Regions from separate parts of the Xanthobacter sp. SG618 genome, predicted to be linked through region 1. Evidence: predicted binding sites of a transcription regulator. Region 1 holds the regulator's gene; the other holds the start of a gene.
What was found. The regulator LexA, encoded in region 1, represses DNA repair genes until DNA is damaged. The targets are predictions, from matches to a motif close to TGTTCNNNNTGTGTTCNG.
Positions count from the first base shown of each region.

Region 2: the regulator LexA is predicted to act here: its motif matches at 2,244-2,261, upstream of FHT36_RS08875 (YifB family Mg chelatase-like AAA ATPase).

Region 1 covers NZ_JABBHL010000001.1:133,682-138,095, forward strand. Annotated here, with positions in the region: gene FHT36_RS24260 (ComEC/Rec2 family competence protein) at 1-1,357, shown strand, start outside; gene lexA (transcriptional repressor LexA) at 1,491-2,201, opposite strand; gene glp (gephyrin-like molybdotransferase Glp) at 2,358-3,572, opposite strand; gene moaC (cyclic pyranopterin monophosphate synthase MoaC) at 3,628-4,116, opposite strand; gene FHT36_RS00680 (DUF2147 domain-containing protein) at 4,236-4,414, opposite strand, start outside.
Region 2 covers NZ_JABBHL010000002.1:741,521-745,934, forward strand. Annotated here, with positions in the region: gene gshB (glutathione synthase) at 9-953, shown strand; gene FHT36_RS08865 (polyhydroxyalkanoic acid system family protein) at 1,078-1,389, shown strand; gene FHT36_RS08870 (class I SAM-dependent methyltransferase) at 1,396-2,178, opposite strand; gene FHT36_RS08875 (YifB family Mg chelatase-like AAA ATPase) at 2,322-3,854, shown strand; gene FHT36_RS08880 (hypothetical protein) at 3,879-4,414, opposite strand, start outside.

The DNA of each region.
Region 1 (4,414 bases):
CATCCTCTCCATCTCCGGCCTGCACATGGCGCTGGTGGCCGGCACCCTGTTCGCGCTGGCGCGCGGGCTGCTGGCACTGGTGCCGGGGCTTGCTTTGTCGTGGCCGATCAAGTCCAGCGCGGCGCTCATCGCTCTCGCCGGCAGCGCCTTCTATCTGGTGCTGTCGGGCAATGACGTGCCCGCCCAGCGCTCCTTCGTGATGACGGGGCTGGTGCTGGCCGGCGTGCTGGTGGGGCGGCCGTCCTTGTCGCTACGGTCGGTGGGCGTGGCGGCCGTGGTGGTGCTGTCGCTGACGCCGGAGGCGGCGCTGGATCCGGGCACGCAGATGTCGTTCGCCGCCACCCTCGCCCTCGTCGCCGCCTATGAGCGGCTCCAACCCCTGCGGGCGATCCCGCGGCCGGATGGAATCGCCGGGGCGGTGGTCTCATGGGTGGCAGTGCTGGTGGCGGGCACGGCGCTCACCTCGCTGGTGGCGGGCCTCGCGACGGCGCCTTACGGCATCTTCCATTTCCAGCGGGTGGCACCCTACGGGCTGCTCGCCAACCTCGCCGCCATGCCGGCGGTCTCCTTCCTGGTGATGCCGGCGGGGCTCGCGGGCGTGCTGCTGATGCCGTTCGGCTGGGATCATCTCGCCTGGCCGGTGATGGGGCGGGGCATCGAGATCATGACGGCGGTGTCCGACTGGGTGGGCACGCTGCCGGGCGCCGACATCCGCGCCGCCTTCATCGGCGCCGGAACGTTGCTGTGGCTCTCCCTCGCGCTACTCGCCCTCTGCCTGCTGCGCGGCGTGCTCACCCTGGTGGCGCTGGTGCCCCTCGGCCTCGCCGCATTGGTGGCCGGAGCGCCGCTGAAACCGGACCTCCTCATCGCACCCGATGCGCAGACTGTGGCGGTGCGCATGCCGGACGGCCGGCTCTCCGTGCTCGGCGCCTCCGGCCAGAAGCTGGTGGTGGAGCAATGGCTGACGCGGGAGGGCGACCGCCGCACGGCCGGGGCGAAGGACCTCGCCGCCGCCTTCACCTGCGACCCGCTCGGCTGCACGGCGCCGCTGCCCGGCGGCGGCACCATCGCCGTGTCCCGGCGCGCGGAGGGATTGGAGGCGGATTGCCTCAACGCCCGCATGGTCGTCACCCGCGATGCCCCGCCCCGTGCCTGCCCCGCCGAGGTGCTGACGCCGGAAAAACTCGCGCGGACGGGGACGCTCGCCTTCACCCTGCGCGATGGAGCCCTCGTGGCCGAGCGAAGCCGCAGCCCCTCGGTCTCCCGGCCATGGATGGCACCGCTGCCGCCGGACCTCGCGCCGGAGCGGGGCGTGGTCGATGCGGGCGACCCGCAGACCGATGCCACGGCCCCGTGACCATCCCAAACCGGCGGCGCCGGCAAACGTCGGGGTGAGGGGCAACGCCTTCAAAAAAGCGCAGGCGCCCGTTGAGCGTGGACCACCGCGCCCCTCACCCCGTTCCGGATCTCCCGCAGGAGAAATCTAAGGATCAGTACCGGCGCATGAGGCCGATGAGGCGGCCCTGGATGCGCACGCGGTCAGGACCGAAAATGCGGGTTTCATAGGCCGGGTTGGCGGCCTCGAGCGCTATGGAGGCGCCCTTCTTGCGCAGGCGCTTGAGGGTCGCTTCCTCGTCATCCACCAGCGCCACGATGATGTCGCCGGTGTCTGCGGAATCGCATTTGCGGATCAGCACCGTATCGCCGTCGAGGATGCCGGCCTCGATCATGCTGTCGCCGCGCACTTCAAGGGCGAAGTGCTCGCCGGAGCCCAGCATCTCGGGCGGGATGTTCAGCGTGTGGCTGCGGCTCTGGATGGCGGAGATGGGCGTGCCGGCGGCGATGCGGCCCATGACCGGCACCGAGACCACCTGGCCCGCCTCGTCGTCCTCCGCCACGGGGCGGACCTTGCCGAGGCTGCCCTCGATGACCGAGGGCGAGAAGCCGCGCCCTGCGGACCGGGCGGAGGCGAGGCCGGGTGCCACGCTGTCGGGCAGGCGAACCACTTCCAGCGCACGGGCGCGATTGGGCAGGCGGCGGATGAAGCCGCGCTCTTCCAGAGCGGTGATGAGACGGTGGATGCCGGACTTGGAGCGCAGGTCCAGCGCCTCTTTCATCTCGTCGAAGGACGGGGGAACGCCGGTTTCCTTGAGCCGCTCATGGATGAAGCGCAGAAGGTCATATTGCTTCCGAGTGAGCATTCCCTGGCCCCGTTCCTTGCACGCACCGCCACGGAACAGGCGCTCTGCCGGTCCCGATTCAAGGCGCATCCAGCCCGGTGCGCCGCGAAACAAATCATGAACAGTCTTTATCTGTTCCTTTTGTGTTCCGCAAGTGGTGAAGGCTCCGTTAAGCGCTCAATCCTCGAAGGGAATAATCTCGCAGGGGTCTCCGACGCGGCCCGCCGGGGCGAAGGGAGGCCGCACCAGCAGGCAATCGGCGGCGGAGAGAATGCTCAGCATGGCGCTGTCCTGCGAGGCGCAGGGGATGGCGTGGATCGAGCCATCCGGCCGGCGTTCGAGTGTGGCGCGCATGAAGTCCCGCCGCACGTCATTGGGCGGCAGATCCGCCGCGAGGCGCGCCGGCACGGGCACGGGGCCGGGGCGGGAATCACCCTGAAGCGCGCGGATCAGGGGGACGAGGTAGATCATCCCGCAGACGTGGGAGGAGACAGGATTGCCCGGCAGCCCCAGCACCCGCACATCGCCGCGATGGCCGAACATCAGCGGCTTGCCGGGCCTGAGCGCGATCTTGTGGACCGAGAGATCGACCCCCTCCGCCTTCAGCGCCGGGGCCATCAGGTCATGATCGCCCACGGAGGCGCCACCGGAGGAGACGACGAGGTCGAACTCGCCGGAGAGCGCCCGCGCCACCACGGCGCGGATGGCGGCGAGGTCGTCCTTGATGAGGCCGAGGTCGGTCACATCGGCACCGGCGCGGCGGGCGAGTTCCGCGAGGCCGAAGGCGTTGGAGACGACGATCTCGCTGTCATTGCCGGTGCCCTGGCCCGGCAGCACCAGCTCGTCGCCGGTCTGCAGCAGGGCGACGCGCGGGCGGCGCGCGACCGGTACCGTCGCATGGTCCATGGCGGCGGCCAGCATGATGTCGCGGCCGGTCAGGCGCCGGCCGGCCAGGAGGCCGGGCGTGCTTTCGGAAAAATCGCAGCCGCGCTTGCGCACGTTGCGGAGCGCGGCGGTCGGGGCCGTGGTGGTGATGGTGTCGCCCTCGCGGGAGACGTTTTCCTGAATCACCACCGTGTCGGCGCCCTCAGGCACAACGGCGCCGGTGAAGATGCGCACGGCCTGCCCGGCGCCCACCGTGCCCGGATAGGGCCGGCCGGCGGCGGATTCGCCGATGACGGCGAGGCGGGCCGGCGTCTCGGCAATGTCGGCGCCGCGCACGGCGTAGCCATCCATGGCCGACATGTCGGCGGGCGGCTGGGTGCGGCGGGCCGCCAGATCGCGCGCCAGCACGCGGCCGGCCGCCGCCTGCACCGGCACCTCCTCCACACCGAGCGCGGTGACGCCGGAGGTGATGAGCGAGGTGGCCTCTTCGACGGTCATGAGCGCCATGGCGCGGCTCCCTCACTCTGCATGATCGCAGGTCTGGTCATGGTGGCGGGCCGGCTCAGGCCGCGCCGGCGTCGGCGCGGAAATGGCCGCTGCGGCCGCCGGATTTCTCCAGGAGCCGGATGCCCTCGATCCGCATGCCGCGGTCCGCGGCCTTGGCCATGTCGTAGATGGTGAGGCAGGCGACGGAGACGGCGGTGAGCGCCTCCATCTCGACGCCGGTCTGGCCCGTCACCTTGGCGCGGGCGGTGACATGAAGGCCGGGCAGAGCGGGGTCTGGGGAAACCTCCACCTCCACCTTGGTCAGCATCAGCGGATGGCAGAGGGGGATCAGCTCATGGGTACGCTTGGCGGCCATGATGCCGGCGATGCGCGCCACCCCCAGCACGTCGCCCTTCTTGGCGTTGCCGGAGAGGATGAGATCCAGCGTCGCCTGCGCCATCGCCACCCGGCCCTCGGCCAGCGCCTCGCGGGTGGTCGCGTCCTTGTCGGATACGTCCACCATGCGGGCGGCGCCCTGTTCGTCGAGATGGGTGAGGCTGGCCATGGCCGTCGCGGTCTTCCCGGAATCGATGTGCGGTCAGGAAGATGGCGTCCGCGGCGGCGCCTGTCCACCGCGGCAGAGACATGGCGTCGGAAAGGCTGTGTTGCCGGCGTCGATGGCGCTCAGCGCAGGCGGGTCCACACCTGCGTCTTGCAGAGCGGAACCACCACGCAGCCGCGCAGCTTCAGCGTGTTGTCACCGTCCATGGTGATGGTGCCGGAATAGGTCTTGCCGTCCTCGGCATTGTAGATGCTGCCGCCGGTCCATTCCTGCGGCCCGCCGGAGAAGCCGGTGAGGATGG
Region 2 (4,414 bases), on a different contig from region 1:
AGATTGCCATGGCCCTGAAGGTCGCGGTCCAGATGGACCACATTGCCAGCATCAATATTCAAGGGGATTCCACCTTCGCCCTCCTTTTGGAGGCGCAGCGGCGGGGCCATGCGCTGTTCCACTACACGCCCGACCGCATGGCCATGCGCGACGGCGAAGTGTTCGCCGCCGTGGAGCCGCTGACCGTTCAGGACGAGGCCGGTGCCCACTTCACCCTCGGCGCGCGCGAGCGCATTCCGCTCACCGAGATGGACGTGGTGCTGATGCGTCAGGATCCGCCCTTCGACATGGCCTATGTGACGGCGACCCACCTGCTGGAGCGCATCCACCCGAAGACGCTGGTGGTGAACGACCCCGGCCATGTGCGCAACGCGCCGGAAAAGATCTTCGTCACCGAATTTCCGGACCTGATGCCGCCGACCCTGATCTCGCGCGACCTCGCCGAGATCAAGGCCTTCCGCGCCGAGTTCGGCGACGTGGTGATGAAGCCGCTCTACGGCAATGGCGGCGCCGCCGTGTTCCGCCTCACCGCCGACGACCTCAATTTCGGCTCGCTCTACGATCTCTTCTCCGCCACCTTCCGCGAACCGTGGGTGATCCAGCGCTTCCTGCCGGCGGTGAAGCACGGCGACAAGCGCATCATCCTGGTGGACGGCGAGGCGGCGGGCGCGGTGAACCGGGTGCCGAGCGAGGGCGACCTACGCTCCAACATGGTGCGCGGCGGTGCGGCGCGGCCCACCGACCTCACTGATCGCGAACTGGAAATCTGCGCCCGCATCGGCCCCTCGCTGCGTGAGAAGGGGCTCATCTTCGTCGGCATCGACGTGATCGACGGCAACCTCACCGAGATCAACGTGACCTCCCCCACCGGCCTGCGCGCCATCAAGCGGCTGGGCGGACCGGACATCGCCGCGCAGATCTGGGACCGCATCGAGGCCCGCCGCGCCGCCTGAGGCCACACCAGCCCTCAAGCTCCAACTTTGTCGCGGCGGCCCCCAAGGCCCGCCGCGCGAACCGCTGTGCGGGGACAGGCGCTGTCCCACGAAACGCACCGCCGGGACATAACAGGACCGATTCATGGGACAGCCCTTCACCGCCTCCATCCCCCACCGCCTGGGCAAGGCCGAGGCGACACGGCGCCTGCAAGTGGGGTTGTCAGGGGTACGCGAGCGCTTCTCGCGCCACATCTCCATTATCGAAGAAAACTGGACGGGCGATCACCTGAACTTCCGCATCGCCGCGCTGGGACAGACGGCGAGCGGCAAGCTCCAGGTGGCGGACGACGCGGTGCATCTCTCCGTGGAGCTGCCCTTCATGCTGGATCTGGTCGCCCGCAAGGCGAAGGATCTCATCCAGAAGCAGGGCCGCCTGATGCTGGAGAAGAAATAGGCCGGCTCAGGCCGTCTCCAGCTCCATCGTCAGCGTGTCGATGGAGAAGGAGCCGTCCGCCTCGAACTCGAAATGAGCCGCCACATCCGCGCTCGCGCCCGCCATCAGCGAGCGGATGGCGGCGACGTGCAGTTCCTGCGTGCGGATGCGCGCCACCCAGGAGGCGAACTCCAGCCTCAGGCGCCGGTGCGCCGTGCGCACCACCCGGAACCCCGCCTCCTCGGCGAGGCGGGTCCATTCGGAGGCGCTGTAGTCCCGCCCGTGGGAGGGATCTCGCAGCAACTCCACGGTTTGCAGGAAAGTGTCGGCCACCGGCCATTCGGGGGCGATCACGTCCATCATGACGAACTGTCCGCCGGCCTTCACCACCCGCCGCACCTCCGCGAGCGCCTGCGGCACGTCGCGCCAGTGATGCGCGCTGTAGCGCGAGGCCACCATGTCGAAGCTGCCATCGGCGAAGGGCAGGCGCTCGGCGACGCCCTGCCGCGTGGCGATGTTGGCAAGGCCGCGCGTCTTGGCCTCGGCCGCGACGGCGCCCAGCATGTCCTCGGACAGATCGTAGGCCACCACCTCGCCTGCGAAGGGCGCGGCGGTGAAGCTCACATGCCCGCCGCCGCAGCCGAGATCGAGCAGCCGGGCGGGCCGCGCCTCCTCCACCAGGGACTTCAGGGCATCGAGATCAGCGCCCCGCGCATGGACGGCGCTCGCCACATAGGCCGCCGCCTGCGGGCCGAACATCTCGACCACATGAGCCTCATGACTGCGCACGCCTGCACCTTCGGCGGCCATTTCCGTTCTCCCAATCCTCTTGCTACCTCCAGCATAGACGCGGCGGTGCCGGGCGCAAGCACGCCTGTTCCGCTTTCGTTCTTGCCTGCGTGGGGACCCTCCGCTACCTTGAGATGCAGACAGGCAGCAGGCAGGGGGCGGCTGTGATCCAGCGGGTGGCGACGGTCGCGTTCGAGGGCGTCGAGGCGCGCCCGGTGGATGTGCAGGTGCATGTGGCCGCGGGCCTGCCGGCCTTCACCATCGTCGGCCTGCCGGACAAGGCGGTCACCGAGGCCAAGGAGCGGGTGCGCGCGGCCTTGATCGCATCAGGACTCGCCCTTCCGGCGCGGCGCATCACCGTGAATCTGGCACCCGCCGACCTGCCCAAGGAAGGCTCCCACTACGACCTGCCCATCGCGCTCGGCCTGATGGCGGCCATCGGCGCCATTCCCGGTGACGCGCTTTCCGGCTTCACGGTGGTGGGTGAGCTGGCGCTCGACGGTGCCATCGCGGCCGTGGCAGGCGTGCTGCCGGCGGCCATCGGCGCCAACGCCCGGGGCCACGGCCTCATCTGCCCCGCCCCCTGCGGTGCCGAAGCCGCGTGGGCCAGCCCGGACATGGACATCCTCGCCCCGCAATCCCTCATCCAGCTCGCCAACCACATGACCGGCCGCCAGGTGATGGGCCGGCCCGAGCCACGGATGAAGCCGCCGGGAGATATTATGCTCGACCTTCGGGACGTGAAGGGCCAGGAGACCGCCAAGCGGGCGCTGGAGGTGGCCGCGGCCGGCGGCCACAATCTCTTGTTCGTCGGCCCGCCCGGGGCCGGCAAGTCCATGCTGGCGCAGCGCCTGCCCTCCATCCTCCCGCCTTTGGCGCCGGCCGAGATGCTGGACGTCTCCATGATCGCCTCGGTGGCCGGCACCATCGAGGACGGCGCGCTGATGGACCGGCGCCCGTTCCGCGCCCCGCACCACTCCGCCAGCATGGCGGCCATGGTGGGCGGCGGGGCCAAGGCGAAGCCGGGCGAGGTCTCTCTCGCCCACAATGGCGTGCTGTTCCTCGATGAGCTGCCGGAATTTGCCCCGCAGGTGCTCGATTCCCTGCGCCAGCCGCTGGAGACGGGCGAGGTGCTGATCGCCCGCGCCAACCATCGCGTCACCTATCCCGCGCGCTTCCAACTCATCGCCGCCATGAACCCTTGCCGCTGCGGTCGCGCCGGCGAGCCGGGCTTCACCTGCAAGCGCGGGCCGCGCTGCGCCGACGAATATCAGGCGCGGCTCTCCGGGCCGTTCCTCGACCGCATCGACATCCATCTGGAGGTGCCATCGGTCTCGGCCTCGGACCTCGTGCTGCCGGCGCCGGCCGAAGGCTCGCGGGAGGTGGCGGCGCGCGTCGCCATGGCGCGGGAAATCCAGCTGGAGCGCTACGCCGCCCTCGGCCGGCCCGATGTGCGCACCAATGCGGAGGCCTCCGGGCCGTTGCTGGAGACGGTGGCGACGCCCGATTCGGCCGGGGCGGTGCTGCTCCGCGATGCCGCCGATGCCATGCGACTCAGCGCCCGTGGCTACCATCGCGTGCTGAAGGTGGCGCGCACCCTCGCCGATCTCGAAGGTGCGGAGGGGGTGGGCCGCCGCCATCTGGCGGAAGCCCTCGCCTATCGCGCCGCGGCCGAACGGCCCCGGGCGGCGGCCTAGACCGGGAGCGGAACGACCGCCGCCTCAACGCATCGCGTTGACGGCGAGGCCCTCGATATAGGTGATCTGGGCGAGGTCGCCCGGCTGCACCTTCTGCACGTCCGCGAGCACCTTGTCGTTGGCCGCCCGCACCACGCGGACATTGCCGTCCGGACCCTCGAAGGTGACGGTGCCGGCGGCCGGGTCGAGACCCACGAAGATGGAGGTCAGCGTGACCTCGCGGATGCCGAAGCCCTCCGGCCAGCCCGGCAGGCCGTCATTGATGGCGACCTCGGCCATCACCTCGCCCGGCTTGCCCTGATGCGCCTTGCCGAGCGCGGTGACGACGCCCGGCGCGACACGGATGAGCAGGTTCTCGCCCACCCGGTACAAGGAGAGGTCGCCGAGCAGCGGGGGCGCGATCACCGCCCAGCGGCGGCCGGCGGGGTCTTCCAGCACCACGCGGCGGGTGACGGGATCGGCCGACACGAACTTGGCCTTGTAGGCGAGCACGTTGACCTGCCCGATGCCCTGCACGAACACCTGCGTCACCTCCACCGGCATCGGCCGCTGCTGCGCCT